Regions from separate parts of the Bradyrhizobium sp. PMVTL-01 genome, predicted to be linked through region 1. Evidence: riboswitches for the same ligand, from Rfam matches in the RefSeq annotation. Region 1 holds a riboswitch; the other holds the start of a gene.

Region 1 (7,412 bases):
GACGCTCGGGCAGGTTTGGTCGCGAGATCATGACCACGGGAAGGCCAATCACACGCGCTGCGTCGATCTTGGCGCGCGCGCCGTCGCCGCCGGAATTGCGGGCGACGATCCAGGCGATCCCGCGCGTGCGCATCATCTCGATCTCGGCGTCGAGCGTGAACGGCCCGCGCGACACGATCACGTCTGCCGCGAAGGGCAGCGACGTTTCGTGCGGATCGACGAACCGCAGCGTGTAGACGTGCTGCGGTCTGGTCGCGAATGGAGCGATATGCTGGCGGCCAATGGCAAGAAAGACGCGCGCGGGCGTCTCGGGCAGCGCGGCGACCGCGGCGCCGACATCGCGCACCTCGATCCAGTTGTCGCCGGTCGCCCGCGTCCAGGGCGTCCGCTCCAGCGCAATCAGCGGGGTGCCGGTTTCGGCGCACGCTGCAACGGCATTGCGGCTCATCTCGGCAGCGAAGGGATGCGTTGCGTCGATCACATGCGTGATGCCTTCACTGCGGATGTAGTCGGCGAGCCCGCTCACACCGCCAAAACCGCCGATGCGGGTCGGCAGTGGCTGGTCGGCGGGCGCGCGGGTGCGGCCGCCGTACGAATACACGGCGTCAATATCTGCACGCGCGATCTCCGCAGCGAGCAGGCTCGCATCGGCCGTTCCGCCCAGAATGAGGGCGCGCGTCATGGCTAATTCCTTGGCTGATCCCTGGCTGACCATCGTCGGTATCGGCGAAGATGGCCTTGCCGGGCTGTCGGACGCAAGTCGAAAGGCGCTTGCGAGGGCTGAAACCGTGTTCGGTGGTGAGCGCCATCTCGCGCTGGCGGACGTGGGTGGCCGCGGCCGTTCGTGGCCGGTGCCGTTCGATGCGGATGTCGTGCTGAGCTGCCGCGGCAGGCCGACGGTGGTGCTGGCCTCCGGCGATCCGTTCTGGCATGGCGCCGGCACGAGCCTTGCCGAGAAGCTGCAGGCCCGCGAGTGGATCGCGCACTCCGCGCCATCGACGTTCTCGCTCGCCGCGGCGCGCCTGGGCTGGCGTCTCGAATCCACGGTCTGCCTCGGGCTTCACGCCGCGCCGTTCGAGCGCCTCGTGCCGCACCTTGCGCGAGGCGCGCGCATCATCTGCCTCGTGCGCGATGGGAAAGCGGCAGGTGATTTCGCAAAATGGTTGAGCGAGCGCGGATGGGGGGCCTCGGCCTTCTGGATACTCGCTGCGCTAGGCGGGCCGCGCGAAAGCATCAGGGAATATCGCGCGGACAGTTTTGCCGGTGATCTTGCTGAAAACCTGGTTACAGTAGCCATCGAGGCGAAGGGCACACAAGGCATGCCCCGCAGCACGGGACTGTCAGACGATCTCTTCGTCCATGACGGCCAGATCACCAAGCGTCCGGTGCGCGCGCTGGCACTCTCGGCGCTGGCGCCGCGTCGCGGCGAGCGGCTGTGGGACATCGGCGCCGGCTCGGGCTCTATTTCGGTTGAATGGGCGCTATGCGGTGGAACGGCGATCGCAGTCGAGGGTCGAGAGGATCGCGCCGCGAATATCCGCAAGAATGCGGCTGCGTTCGGGCTGACGCACCGGATCACCGTCGTTACGGAGACCGCGCCCGAAGCGCTCGCGGCGCTTGACGTGCCGGACGCCGTCTTCATCGGTGGCGGACTCGATAACGCGATGTTCGGCGCCATCTGGTCGCGGCTCGTGTCGGGGGCGCGGCTGGTCGCACATTCCGTGACGCTGGAGACGGAGGCGCTGCTCAGCGAATTGCATCAGCGCCATGGCGGCGAACTGATGCGGGCCGAGATCGCACATGCCGCGCCGCTTGGCCGCTATCGCTCCTGGGAAGCGGCGCGCCCGGTCGTGCAGTGGAGTGTCGTCCGATGAAGGTCGCCGGGCTCGGATTCAGAAAGGATGTCACACTGACTTCGCTCCGCGAGGCGCTGCTGGCCGCCGGCGGCCCCGAAGGGCTTACGGCGATGGCAACTGTCAGCGACAAGGCCGACGCAGAGGCGCTGAAGCAGCTCGCACGTGAGTGCGGTGTGCCGATCAGGGCCGTTCCGGCCGAGACGCTGGCAGGCATCGACACGCTCACGCAATCGAAGCTCATCGCAGAGAAGTTCGGGACGGGATCGGTTGCCGAAGCAGCGGCGCTCGCGGCTGCCGGCCCGCGCGCGCGACTGATTGCAACGCGCGTGGTCTCGCAGGATCGCACGGCCACCGCCGCAATCGCGCAAGGAGACGGTCCATGACCGTGCATTTCATCGGTGCCGGGCCGGGCGCTGCCGATCTTCTCACCTTGCGCGGCCGCGACCTGATTGCGGCCTGTCCGGTCTGTCTCTATGCCGGCTCGCTGGTGCCCGAAGGCGTCCTGGCGCATTGCCCGCCCGGTGCGCGCATCGTAAATACCGCGCCGCTGTCGCTCGATGAGATCATCACCGAGATCGCAGCCGCGCACGCCGAAGGGAAGGATGTCGCGCGCCTGCATTCCGGCGATCTCTCGATCTGGTCGGCGATGGGCGAGCAACTCCGCCGCCTGCGCGCGCTCGGCATTCCCTTCACTGTGACGCCTGGAGTGCCGTCCTTTTCTGCCGCTGCGGCGGCGCTGGAAGCCGAGCTGACGCTGCCCGGTCTTGCCCAGACCGTAGTACTGACGCGCACACCTGGCCGCGCCAGCGCGATGCCCGAGGGCGAGAAGCTTGCCGCCTTCGCTGCGACCGGTGCAGTGCTTGCGATTCATCTCTCGATCCATCTGCTCGATCACGTCGTCGCCGAGCTCACGCCGTATTACGGCGCGGATTGCCCGGTCGCGATCGTGTGGCGCGCGAGCTGGCCGGAGCAGCGCATCGTCCGTGCGACGTTGGCGACACTCGATTCTGCCGTGGGTGGCGAGATGGAGCGCTCCGCGCTGATCTTTGTCGGCAGGACGCTGGGTGCGGCGGATTTCGACGACAGCCGCCTCTATGCCGCCGATTACGATCGCCGCTATCGGCCTGTCGGTGCCGAACCGCGCTTTCCGGAGGTCTCCTGATGCCGGCTGCGCTCGTCATCTCGGCTCCGGCCTCCGGCGTCGGCAAGACCACGCTGACGCTGGCGCTCGCGCGCGCCTGGCGCAATCGTGGCCTCGAGGTGCAGTGCTTCAAGAGCGGGCCGGACTATATCGATCCCGCTTTCCACGCTGCCGCCACGGGCCGCGCCTCCGTCAACGTCGATAGCTGGGCGATGGACCGCGCGACCATCGACCATCTCGTCAGCCGCGGCACGGATGCCGACATTGTTCTCGCCGAAGGCTCGATGGGCCTGTTCGATGGCGTTGCAGCGCGCGGTGTTTCCGGCACCGGTGCTTCGGCCGACATCGCGGAGATGCTGGGCTGGCCGGTGGTCCTTGTGATCGATCCCTCCGGGCAGGCGCAGACGGCGGCGGCGATCGCTGCCGGCTTGCGCGACTATCGGCCCGGCGTGCGACTTGCCGGTGTGGTGCTCAATCGCGTCGCCAGCCCGCGCCACGAAGACCTGGTGCGGCGCGCGCTTGCGGACATCGGCATCGCCGTGTTCGGCGCGCTGCCGCGTCACGCCGAGGTCAGCCTGCCGAAACGACATCTCGGCCTCGTGCAGGCGGAGGAGCAGGCCGACATCGGCAAGCTGATCGACGAGGCCGCGCGCTTCGTCGCCGCGCATGTCGATCTTGATGCGGTGCTGCGCTTCGCTGCCCGCTGGTCGCCGCGACCTACGGCGAATGGGTGGAACGTGACGCCGCCCGGGCAACGCATCGCGCTCGCCCGTGATGCGGCGTTCTCCTTCGTCTATCCGCATATGCTGGAGGCCTGGCGCGCGGCGGGCGCCGAGATCTCGACATTCTCGCCGCTCGCTGATGAGGTGCCCGACGCGAGCGCCGACGTCTGCTGGCTACCGGGCGGCTATCCCGAGCTTCACGCAGGAAAGATCGCAGCCAATGCGCGGTTTCGCAGCAGCCTGCGCGCCTTCGTCGAGACGCGGCCGGTGCACGGGGAGTGCGGAGGCTATATGGTGCTGGGCGCAGGCCTCAAAGATGCCGACGGGGTCCGTCATGAGATGACGGGTCTGCTTGGCCTGGAGACCAGCTTTGCCAAGCGCCGCATGCATCTGGGCTATCGTCTCGCCACACTTGCAACGCCGATGCCGGGACATCGGGCGGGCGCGCGCCTGCGCGGCCACGAGTTCCACTATTCGACCATCCTTGCCCAGCCCGATACGCCGCTGGCGGTCGTGCATGATGCAACGGGCGCGGTCATCGCCGAGACCGGCTCGCAGCGCGGCCGCGCCACCGGCACGTTCTTCCATCTGATCGCGGAGGACCGGTGAGCGGTTTTGTCTCCTTCGTCTCCGCCGGCCCCGGTGATCCCGAGCTCCTCACCGTGAAGGGCGCCGCGCGGCTGCGCGAGGCCGATGTCGTGCTCTATGACGATCTTGCCTCCGGCGCGATCCTCGATCTCGCCCGGCCTGGTACCAATCTCGTCGCGGTGGGAAAGCGGGCCGGGCGGCCCTCCACGAAGCAGCACCATGTCAACCGCCTCCTGGTCGACTATGCGGCAACCGGCGCGCGCGTGGTGCGGTTGAAGTCCGGCGATGCCGGCATTTTCGGCCGGCTCGAAGAGGAGATCGAGACGCTGCGCGAAGCCGGCATCGGCTATGAGATCGTTCCCGGGGTCACCTCGGCCTGTGTCGCCGCGGCGCAGGCGGGAATCCCGCTGACCCGGCGGCACACCTCGCGCCGCGTGCAGTTCGTCACCGGGGCCGATGTCACTGGCGAGCTGCCGCCAAACCTGAACTGGGCGGCGCTGGCCGACCCTGAGGCGACCACCGTCGTCTATATGGGCCGGCGCACGTTTCCGGCGCTTGCCGCAAAATTGATCGCCCACGGCCTCGCCGCTGATACCCCGGCGCTGTTCGCCGAATCCCTCGGGCGACCCGAGGAACGGCTGGTCCGCACCACGATTGCCGAGCTTGCCGAGCAGCTTGCACGAGGCGGGGCGGCTTCGACGGCCGCGGTCATCCTGTTCGGTGCGCTGGCAGGGGAATATCCGTCATGAGGGCCACTGCCGCCGTTCGCCCCTTGACGCCTGCGATGCGAAAGAGGCACACAAGAGGGGCATGGTGCTCGACGCGGCGCAAAGCGCCGGAGCATAATCGGGAATGGGGATGGGCGGACCCAGTTGCGGCGCCCAAAACCCCAGCCGCCCCCGCGACTGTAAGCGGTGAGGGGCTCCGATCAGCCACTGGACCGCAAGGTTCGGGAAGGCCGGAGAACCCCAGTGAACCGCGAGCCAGGAGACCGGCCGTGCATGTTTTGAGGCCAAGGCCGTCGGGTGTGACGGCAGGAAGGAACTGAGCCATGCATATCGAACCGGGCGTCGTGACGGGCGCCAAGCTCGTGTTGAGTTACGCAACCGGCATCGCCGCAGGCGGCGTTGCCCTGAAGCTCGCCGCTGAGACCGTACGCGAGCAGGGGATCACGTCATTCGCGGCGCGGACGCTCGCCACCACGGGCCTCGTCTTCACCTTCTTCGAGATCCTGCCGCACTTCCCCGTCGGCGTCTCCGAGGTGCACTTCATCCTCGGTTCGACCCTGTTCCTGCTGTTCGGCGCCGCGCCCGCAGCCTTCGGCCTCGCATTGGGCCTGCTGCTTCAAGGCGTGCTCTTCGAGCCGGCCGACCTGCCGCAATACGGCATGAACGTCACCACGCTGCTGGTGCCGCTGTTCGCGATCCAGGCGATTGCCGCGCGGCTCGTTTCCCGCAACACCGCCTATGTCGACCTCAGGTATCGCCAGGCGCTGGCGCTCTCGACCACCTACCAAGCCGGCGTGATCGCCTGGGTGGCGTTCTGGGCGCTCTATGGCTCCGGCTTTGCCATGAGCAACCTCGCCAACATCGCGGCCTTCGCGGCCTCCTACGCGCTCGTCATCGTGATCGAGCCGCTGGCCGATCTCGCCGTGCTGGCGCTGGCGAAGTCGCTGCGCGGTGTTACGGCGCCGGGCCTCGTCACCCCGCGCCTGCACAACGCGGCTTAAGAGACAAGGGGCGGCCGTCATGGCCCCCCTGTACGCCCGATGCTCACGCTCTCCCTGATAGGCATCGGTTGCGGCGATCCCGAGCAGCTCACGCGCGCCGCGATCTGCGCCATCAACGCGGCCGATCTGGTCCTGATCCCGCGCAAGGGAAGCGCGAAATCCGATCTCGCCGATCTCAGGCGGACGATCTGCACTGACGTGCTTACCAGCAACACGACGCGCATTGCCGAGTTCGACCTGCCGGTGCGCGACGCGACGGAGGCCGATTACCGCAAGGGCGTGGACGATTGGCATGATGCGGTCGCCGCCGCATGGTCGCAGACAATCGCGAACCATCTGGGCGGCGACGGCAAGGTCGCACTGCTGATCTGGGGCGATCCTTCGCTCTACGATTCCTCGCTGCGGATTGCGCGCCGGCTCGATCCCTTGCCTGCACTCCAAGTCGTGCCCGGCATCACCTCGATCCAGGCGCTGTGCGCGGCGCACGCGCTGCCGCTCAACGACATCGGCGAACCGTTTCTGGTCACGACAGGCCGTCGCTTGCGAGAGGGCGGCTGGCCGCAGGGCGTCGACACGGTGGTGGTGATGCTCGACGGCGGCACGGCATTCCAGTCGCTCGATCCGGAAGGGCTCCATATCTGGTGGGGCGCTTATCTCGGCATGCCCGACCAGATCATCATGTCCGGCGCGCTCACTGACGCGGGCCCGCGCATCGTCGCGCTCCGGCAGGAGGCGCGCGAGCGCCACGGCTGGATCATGGACAGCTACATTCTCAAGCGCAGGCCGTAAGCGAGGCAGCATGCTCCCCGGCTGGGTCACCCAGAAATGTCCCGATGCCTCCGCGACCCATCGCGATGCGGCGATCGCACGTCAGGCGCAACTGACAAAACCGACCGGCGCGCTCGGCCGGCTCGAGCAGCTTGCGATCGAGCTTGCCGGCCTCCAAGCGACCGAGCAACCGCGTGCCGCGTGCGTACCCATCATCATCTTCGCCGGCGATCACGGCATCGTCGCGCAGGGGGTGTCGGCCTATCCGCAGGCGGTCACCATCGCGATGATGGCGAATTTTGCCTCAGGCGGCGCAGCGATCTCGGTGCTGGCGCGCGAGCTCGGCTCAAACCTGGAAGTCGTTGACGCCGGCACGCTGACGGAGGGGGCGATCCCTGGCATCGTCACCGACAAGCCGCGCAGTGGCACCCGTGATTTCAGTGTCGAGGCTGCGCTCACGCCAGCAGAGCTGGTCTTCGCCTTCGAAGCCGGCCAGCGCGCGGTCGCGCGTGCCGAGGCCAGCCAGCCTGATCTCCTGCTCTTCGGCGAGATGGGCATCGGCAACACCACGACATCAGCGGCGATCGCCGCGAGCCTGCTCGGCGTCA
Region 2 (7,412 bases), 3.3 Mb from region 1:
TACCCTCTCGACCTGAGGAGAAGATCCGCATCGGGCCCCGCCGAACTCGCGGTGATAGACAAACCCGAGCGTCGGAATGTTGTCTTTGCAAAATTGCCGACTATGAAGCCTCGACGCTCGCGGTGCAGTCAGGCGTGGAGGAGCAACCTTGCTGTGGTTGTTGTTGACAGGAAAAAGATGTTCAAGAAGGTTCTGGTCTGAATCGCTCTGACGGATTTACAAAGAGACGCAATGAAGTTCAGTAAAACGTTCGCCGCGCACATGAACCTTTCTTGTTTGAACAAACCGCACAAATTAGGTGCCTTCTTACGCCCGACCAGATGAACGCTGATGGCAATCGCATTGGAGCTTTTGGCTCGTCCGCGCTGCACGATATTCGTTAAGCGCTCCCTCCCAAACGATTAAGGACGGAATCATTTATGACTGAGGCCGCGCGACGGGCGGCCGCTCGTTGGTAGGGACGTTCCTCGCGATCTCAACGTGCATACCCAGGAGCGCTGCATTAGCATGCGTTTGCTCCAGCAATTGTAAAGGCTGTCGACATTGAGCCGCGGCTTTGGCGTCGACGCGCCGGAGAAGGGGAGGCGGCCCACGTGTTCGGACAATCGCGAGTACCATCCTGATGCAATTCAGTGCGAGGCTTGAGTCTACATTACGCGTTGCGCATCACCGCACTCGATGCGGATAGCTTCTGTGCGGTTGCCGACTTAGGCTGCGCATCATACTTAAGCACCTCGCTGCACGATTGGAATGACATGGTCGCGGCCGGTCGGGAAGTACCGGTCTTTTGTTGCGCGCTTGAAGTGGATGGACGGCTCAGAGCCGAATTCGCAATCAGAGACGGTGCCAGGACAGGCGGAGCAGAACTAAAGACGCGCTTTTCCCATGCTTCGAATCCGGATCGATGCGTGCAGACGAATGAGTGCGAGGGAAGCTAGGGCCCGAGCCAGTCTGGTGCTCGACGTTCTCGGTACGGCCCCGGAGCTTCCCGCCCTGCGCACTCGGAAATGGGCAGGCGCTCATCGTGCATGCCGGGGTCGCTACCGCTGCCCCGTTCGCGGTAACTTCCTCGTCGCTTTTCGTCTCAGAGAAAGGGCAGCCGGACAGTTGCGGAGCCCTAAACAACAGAGCGGGTATGTCTTGCAGTTGGGTCCGACGCGCCCGGCCATGGACGGGCTGCGGCGCGATGTCGCGCTGCACGACGGTTTACTAAGGCCTTCGCTCTTCTAAGTCTTCCTCTTCCTTTGGCTCGATGCGTTGAAACCAGGAGCCAGGAGGAAATTTCGCGATGCGCTTGGCAAAGGAGGATTGTGGCTCCCAATCATGTCCTTCAGTCTTCTCGAATGAGATGACCCCATTGTACGTAAAATAACGTGGTCCTTGGATACTACAGTTCACCACGAGCAGAACGCGCCATATATCACCCTTCTCGGTCGGCTTGTCGTTCCGCTTCGGTAGGTAGTCCACTCCAACAGGATCGACGATAGTGCAGCGGCCGTGCCGCAGAAGATCGCCAAGCCGGCCTTGCGGCGTAGTCACAAAGTTGAAGTTGGTCGGATCATGCAGAAAGTTAAGATTAGCGCCCGGTTCGGCATGTGCGACTTCAGTGGCGATCAACGAGAGCGCCAGGGCGCGCCAGCCCAACTCGATCGGCTTCGCATACGTTGAGGCGAGTTCCATCGTACCGTCGGGCGCGACTTTCCAGGCGATAACGGACTGTTCGTCTGATTTGTTGTCCCGATGCCTGGTCCACGAAACGAAAACAAAGTCGTTTTGGCCAAGTTCAACAACGCCCCACATTTGAGGGACGAACTGGGCCACCATCGAAACATTGGAGATGATTTGTTCTATCGTCTCACCATCTTGCGATCGCCAAGTTGACTTGAGTCGTTCGACAAGGGGGCTGTCGTTGGCGCGAATACTGTTGCTCATGGCAGCCGGCCAGGCGAGGCAGATTAGAAATCCGGCCAGGCAAAGCCATGGCGCTGGTCTTCCAGACATTCTCTTCATAAAGCTCAGCCTATCAGGTCTCATCCAGACATCTTTCAAAGCGGGTGACCTTGAACCTGCTATGAGCGAGCGTAAGAAATGTCCCGAGATGTGAGGGGGCACCCCGCTACTCCCGCGCCAGCAGGCGCTCCCCTCTACGTCACGCGCCGCTGACTTCCCTCGCGAGCGACAGCGTCAATTGGCTGAGCTGGACATGCCCAGCAGGAGGAGACTGGGCATGCCGAGGGCTTGCATTCTTCGTGCCAGGCAATAGGCGCAAATTTTCACGGATTTAGTGTCCCACTTGTCGACTTTCCGACCTGCGCCCGTTTCGATGTTTTCATTCAGTGTATCCGCCGCAGCTGTCGTTTCCCTGTGCTGCGCTGGATAGTTAGCGCAAGAGGTGAACGCCTCGATGCCAAGTGCCTGATGACAATCGGCAGTGCGTTTGCCGCCATTTAAACCGAGCGGTTCGCTATCGCTATCGTCGGCGTTCGAGCTACAGGATTGCCAGCGACACAAAGCCGAGTTCCGCCTTCGAAGTCCGGCTGGCACGCCAAATCAACCTCGCCCCGCGAATGTTGCTAGATTGCGCCACGTGCCCTGGCCTATTCGATGTAGATCCTTTAGTCCGAGAAAACTGCTGGCCAACGGGTGCTGGGCGAGCTTCTGGAAAGCGGAAGCCGCATCGCCAGTATTCCGCTCGAAACAGCGGTACTCCCGGCCGGCAGGCTGCTTCTGTCCCTTTCATCGATCTGGCGTGCGGCACCGCTTCAAGGCACCTCTAATGCTCATTGAGGCATCTGACAAAGACATGTCTGATTTCGGAATCTTTGATTAGAGAATGTCTTTAGATAGTGGTGAATCATACACCTGCGCGCTCATTCGCCCAACAGGTGTCCGAGATCGGCTTGGCACACAATCTGAGAGGTTGACGGAAGAGTTCTCCTGCCGATAATCCAAGCCGTCGAGGTTCTCCGGTGCCCATTTGATCCGGAGCTAAGAGGGAAGCCGGTGCGAATGCCGGCGCTGCCCCCGCAACTGTAAGCGGCGAGCCGCTGTCCAACGATGTCACTGAAGCCTCCAAGGCTTCGGGAAGGCCGGACAGCAGCGATGACCAGCAAGCCAGGAGACCTGCCCCGACAAAATATTGGGTCCACGGGCGGGGTGTCTCGGTGGTGCGCCAAGCAGCCGTCGCACGTGCGACTCCCCTGCCTGCGTCCGCCACGGCCTCTGTCCCCAACAGGGGTTGACACTATGTCTCTTCGCTCTCTTCCAATCGCTACGCTCGGAACGCCGCGCATCGGTCCAAGGCGTGAGCTCAAATTCGCTCTCGAAAGCTACTGGGCCGGAAAGATCAGCGAACAGCAGTTGCACGAGGACGCATCCGGCCTGCGCGCAGCGAACTGGGCTCGTCAGAAATCTCTCGGCGTCACGATCATTCCGTCGAACGACTTCTCGCTGTATGATCAGGTACTCGATACAAGTGCCATGGTTGGCGCCATCCCGGAGATCTACGCCTCGAAAGGAGAATCCGTTTCGCTCAAGAAGTACTTCGCCATGGCTCGCGGATCACAATGCGACGACCAGGATGCGAGTTGCGGTCAGAGCCCGCGGGGATCTGGCGCACCCGCGCAGGGAATGACCAAGTGGTTCGACACCAACTACCACTACATGATTCCCGAGTTCTACAGGGGACAAGCGTTCAGACTGTGCTCTCGCAAACCCATTGAAGAGTACGAGGAAGCAAAGGCTCTTGGCTTCCAGACCCGCCCGGTCCTGATCGGGCCGGTCACATTCTTGAAGCTCGGCAAGAGTGCCGATAGCGCGTTCCAGCCCCTCGCCCTTTTGGATGATCTTATACCGGTCTATATCGACGTTCTGCATGAATTGGCCGAACGAGGGGCTAGTTGGGTTCAGATTGACGAGCCCTGCCTGGCCCTTGATCTCGATGAGGCGGCGCGAAAATCTTTGCTACATGCCTATAACCGGTTCGCAAAGGAGGGACCGGCCATCAAGATCATGGTTGCTAGCTATTTCGGCGCGTTAGGCGACAATCTAAATACTGCCTTGAATCTGCGAGTTTCCGGCCTGCACCTCGATCTTGTTCGAGCGCCAGAGCTATTGGATCAAATCATTGCAGCGGGCCGAAGAGATCTCATCATGTCGCTCGGTGTGATCGACGGCCGGAACATATGGCGCTCGAACTTGTCGTCGCTCCGTCAGCGGCTGGATCCAGCGATTGCGAAGCTCGGCAGGCGCCGTGTACAGCTCGCTCCATCCTGCTCGCTGCTTCACGTGCCTGTCGATGTTGAACTAGAGACCGGGCTTACGTCCGAGGTCAAAAGCTGGCTTGCTTTCTCGGTTCAGAAGATGCGTGAGCTTGCGATCCTGGGGCGGGTACTCGCAGGCGACCAGAATGTTGGGCTAGCTCTTGCCGATTCGGAACGCGCTGTGACTGCCCGCCGGACTTCGCCGAAGATCCATGATGCCAATGTCGCTGTCCGGATGAGGACGATCGACGAGACGATGCGCCGGCGCGCCAGCCCATTTGCCCGCCGTTCCGAGATCCAAAGGAAACGCTTTGGACTACCAGATTTTCCTACCACGACGATCGGATCGTTTCCACAGACCACAGAGGTCCGAAATGCTCGTGCGGCGCATGCGCGAGGTGCGATGAGCGACGAACAATACGACAGGTTCCTCAAGGAGGAGATAGCCCGCGCCGTACGTTGGCAGGAAGACATCGGTCTTGACGTCCTCGTGCACGGCGAATTCGAGCGTAATGACATGGTGCAGTACTTTAGCGAGCAACTCGCCGGCTTCGCATTTACCATGAATGGATGGGTACAGTCCTATGGTTCGCGCTGCGTCAGGCCCCCGATCCTGTTAGGGGACGCAGTACGGTCGAAGCCGATCACGGTGGAATGGTGGCGCTACGCGCAATCACTAACCAGTAAGCCGATGAAAGCGATGTTGACCGGACCGGTGACGATCCTGAACTGGTCGTTTGTTCGCGATGATATTCCTAGAAGCGAGGTCTGCCGTCAGCTTGCGCTCGCGATCCGCGACGAAGTCCGCGATCTCGAGAATGCCGGCGCGGCCATGATCCAGATCGACGAAGCTGCACTCCGCGAAGGATTGCCATTGCGCCGAACAGACTGGAAGGCATATCTCGATTGGGCCGGGGATTGCTTCCGCATCTGCTCATCGGGAGTTGCCGATCAAACGCAAATCCATACACATATGTGCTACTCTGAGTTTAATGATATCATCGCTGCGATCGCTGCAATGGATGCGGATGTCATTTCGATCGAGTCGTCGCGCTCGAAAATGGAGCTACTGGATGCATTCAAGAAGTACGAATATCCAAATCAAATCGGACCTGGCGTGTACGACATCCACTCTCCACGCGTTCCCGAGGCGAGCGAAATGAAGGAGCTGATGGTGCTAGCTCGCACGCGTTTGCGGGATTCGCAGCTCTGGGTCAATCCGGACTGCGGCCTAAAAACGCGCAAATGGGAGGAGGTCCGGCCTGCACTAACCAACATGGTCGCTGCCGCTCGCGAACTGCGCGCTGCAGCCTATCCGCAAAACCATTGATCCCGAGCCCGGGTCTGTTCTCGACAAAGCTAATTCGCTTGTGGCCATTTGCGCTTTCCACAATGTCGAGGCAAGCCCTGGCGTCAAGAAAAATGTCCGGCCCACTTCGTGGACCGAGGAAGGTGCAGGGTCGGAGGAACGACGGTGACGCGTCGCGCTACTTTCGTCCGCCGAGCGAGAATAGCCGAACGGTCGATCAAGGCGACAACATCGAAGGATCTGCGCCTATTATAAAGCACAAGTCCATCGCAGCTAAATTATGCGGCGGTATGCGACCGTACAGCCTGAGATTTAAAAATCTACACCGACGTTTGTCGCCCATGAGCACGATGGCAACGGTTGCGACAGCAATGAGAAAAGTCATGCTTGACGGACACCGCGAAGGTGCCCACCACGATTCGGTCCGCTGGAAGATGATTCCCGTCAGGCTCGCTCATTCAATCGACGCTGCATCGTTTCCGGTCCCTACCCAACTCACGCCGGTCCATTTTGCAGGAAGGCGCCGCTATCCCGGCCAGATACGCCAATGCGTTGGCTGCACGGCGACGTGCTTTCCGGTAGTCGCGTTGATCCATCCGCCGAAGACCCGACGGCAAGGAAACACAACCCGGTGAATCGAATTACCCTCGATCACGGCAATCTCCAGATCCTGATCGAGTGGCGGCACCGTTTCGAGCCGCTCCCAGATCAGATCGCCATTAGATCCTGGTCGGTGTTCATTGCTGCGGGTTGACAAGTTTAGATAACCTTGTGAAGACTACGCACGTTGCTTGGGTTCCGCGCGGACAGGCTCAGCCCGATATCGCGCGAGCGGCCCGCGGTGTCGATCGCGTCAGCCGCGGCGAGAGGGCTATCGGCCATGCGCCGTTGTGAACGGAACGCGATCCACTCGCGAACTGAAATATTTGGATTTCCGCCACGAAAGAACGCCCGAGCTTCCGTCGAATCGATCTGATCAGCTCAAGAACTCGGTTGTTGGTATTTGTAGCTGTACTGCACCAGCTAAACCGGACTGCAGCTCCAGTAATCTGGCCGGCGGCGGGGTAAATGGTCCGGCTTTCTGTCATGTCACGTCCCTTATTGGTGAGACATTCCCTGTCCTGCGGTGTCATCCTGCTGGGCGTGTGGGTGAGCTCGGCTGCGCCCTCGCGCGCGGCAGCCTATCCAGCGAGAGCGCAAAGACATCGGATTCGCTTAACAGCGTTAGGAAGAGCGTAGCTCCGCTCGGAGCCGATAGTCGGGCCGGTCCGCAGGCCGAGAAAGTAGATACGCCCTTGCGAGCGGCGCAACCTATCATGTGCAGGTCATTGGCCCGCGGCTCGGCTGCGCCTGGCAGCAGTCCTAAAAAACGGTCGCTGGTACCCGGACATGAAAGCATCATGGGCGTCAAGTCTTTCTGTCTGCCATGCCTCTGACCTTACTGGAAGATACTTTTATCAGGACGCAGCCGCCGCAGCGTTGATGCGGGTCAAAAAGTGGTGCCCGTTCGGGATTGGTCGAGCTCGAACGGGCACAACGAGCCGCAGACGCCCGCGTTGACAGTCGACATGTCCGAACCCGCGCTTCCGCCAGCGCCTCGCGTTTCTCTGCAACGCGCCCAGCATGTTGATTTGAGGCGCAACTTACGCCCATTGGGCTACGACAGCATTTTCCTCATTGCTCCCACCCGAATCGTCGATCGATGTTCCGCCTTACATTGTCGGTAGCCTTGCCGGCGCTGATCCCACCCTTAAGCTTTGGAACTGAACTCCTGGACCGGGCTCATCGACGACAAGCCTGATGATCGGATCTGCTGTCGCGCCGGCAAGTGGACCGTCGGA

The links. Region 1 has a riboswitch for cobalamin ahead of ACRQ5Q_RS28210 (energy-coupling factor ABC transporter permease). Riboswitches for the same ligand answer to the same signal wherever they lie in the genome.
Region 2: it holds a riboswitch for cobalamin, as region 1 does, so the genes downstream of both, metE (5-methyltetrahydropteroyltriglutamate--homocysteine S-methyltransferase) here and ACRQ5Q_RS28210 (energy-coupling factor ABC transporter permease) in region 1, are expected to answer to the same signal.

The regions. Positions count from the first base shown of each region.
Region 1 is NZ_CP193982.1:5,797,598-5,805,009, reverse strand. It holds gene ACRQ5Q_RS28240 (cobalt-precorrin-6A reductase) at 1-682, opposite strand, end outside; gene cbiE (precorrin-6y C5,15-methyltransferase (decarboxylating) subunit CbiE) at 693-1,874, shown strand; gene ACRQ5Q_RS28230 (cobalamin biosynthesis protein) at 1,871-2,239, shown strand; gene cobM (precorrin-4 C(11)-methyltransferase) at 2,236-3,018, shown strand; gene ACRQ5Q_RS28220 (cobyrinate a,c-diamide synthase) at 3,018-4,328, shown strand; gene cobA (uroporphyrinogen-III C-methyltransferase) at 4,325-5,056, shown strand; cobalamin riboswitch at 5,102-5,321, shown strand; gene ACRQ5Q_RS28210 (energy-coupling factor ABC transporter permease) at 5,359-6,036, shown strand; gene cobF (precorrin-6A synthase (deacetylating)) at 6,076-6,825, shown strand; gene cobT (nicotinate-nucleotide--dimethylbenzimidazole phosphoribosyltransferase) at 6,836-7,412, shown strand, end outside.
Region 2 is NZ_CP193982.1:2,510,620-2,518,031, forward strand. It holds gene ACRQ5Q_RS11300 (nodulate formation efficiency C protein) at 1,210-1,932, opposite strand; cobalamin riboswitch at 2,943-3,145, shown strand; gene metE (5-methyltetrahydropteroyltriglutamate--homocysteine S-methyltransferase) at 3,247-5,592, shown strand; gene ACRQ5Q_RS11310 (hypothetical protein) at 6,119-6,325, shown strand.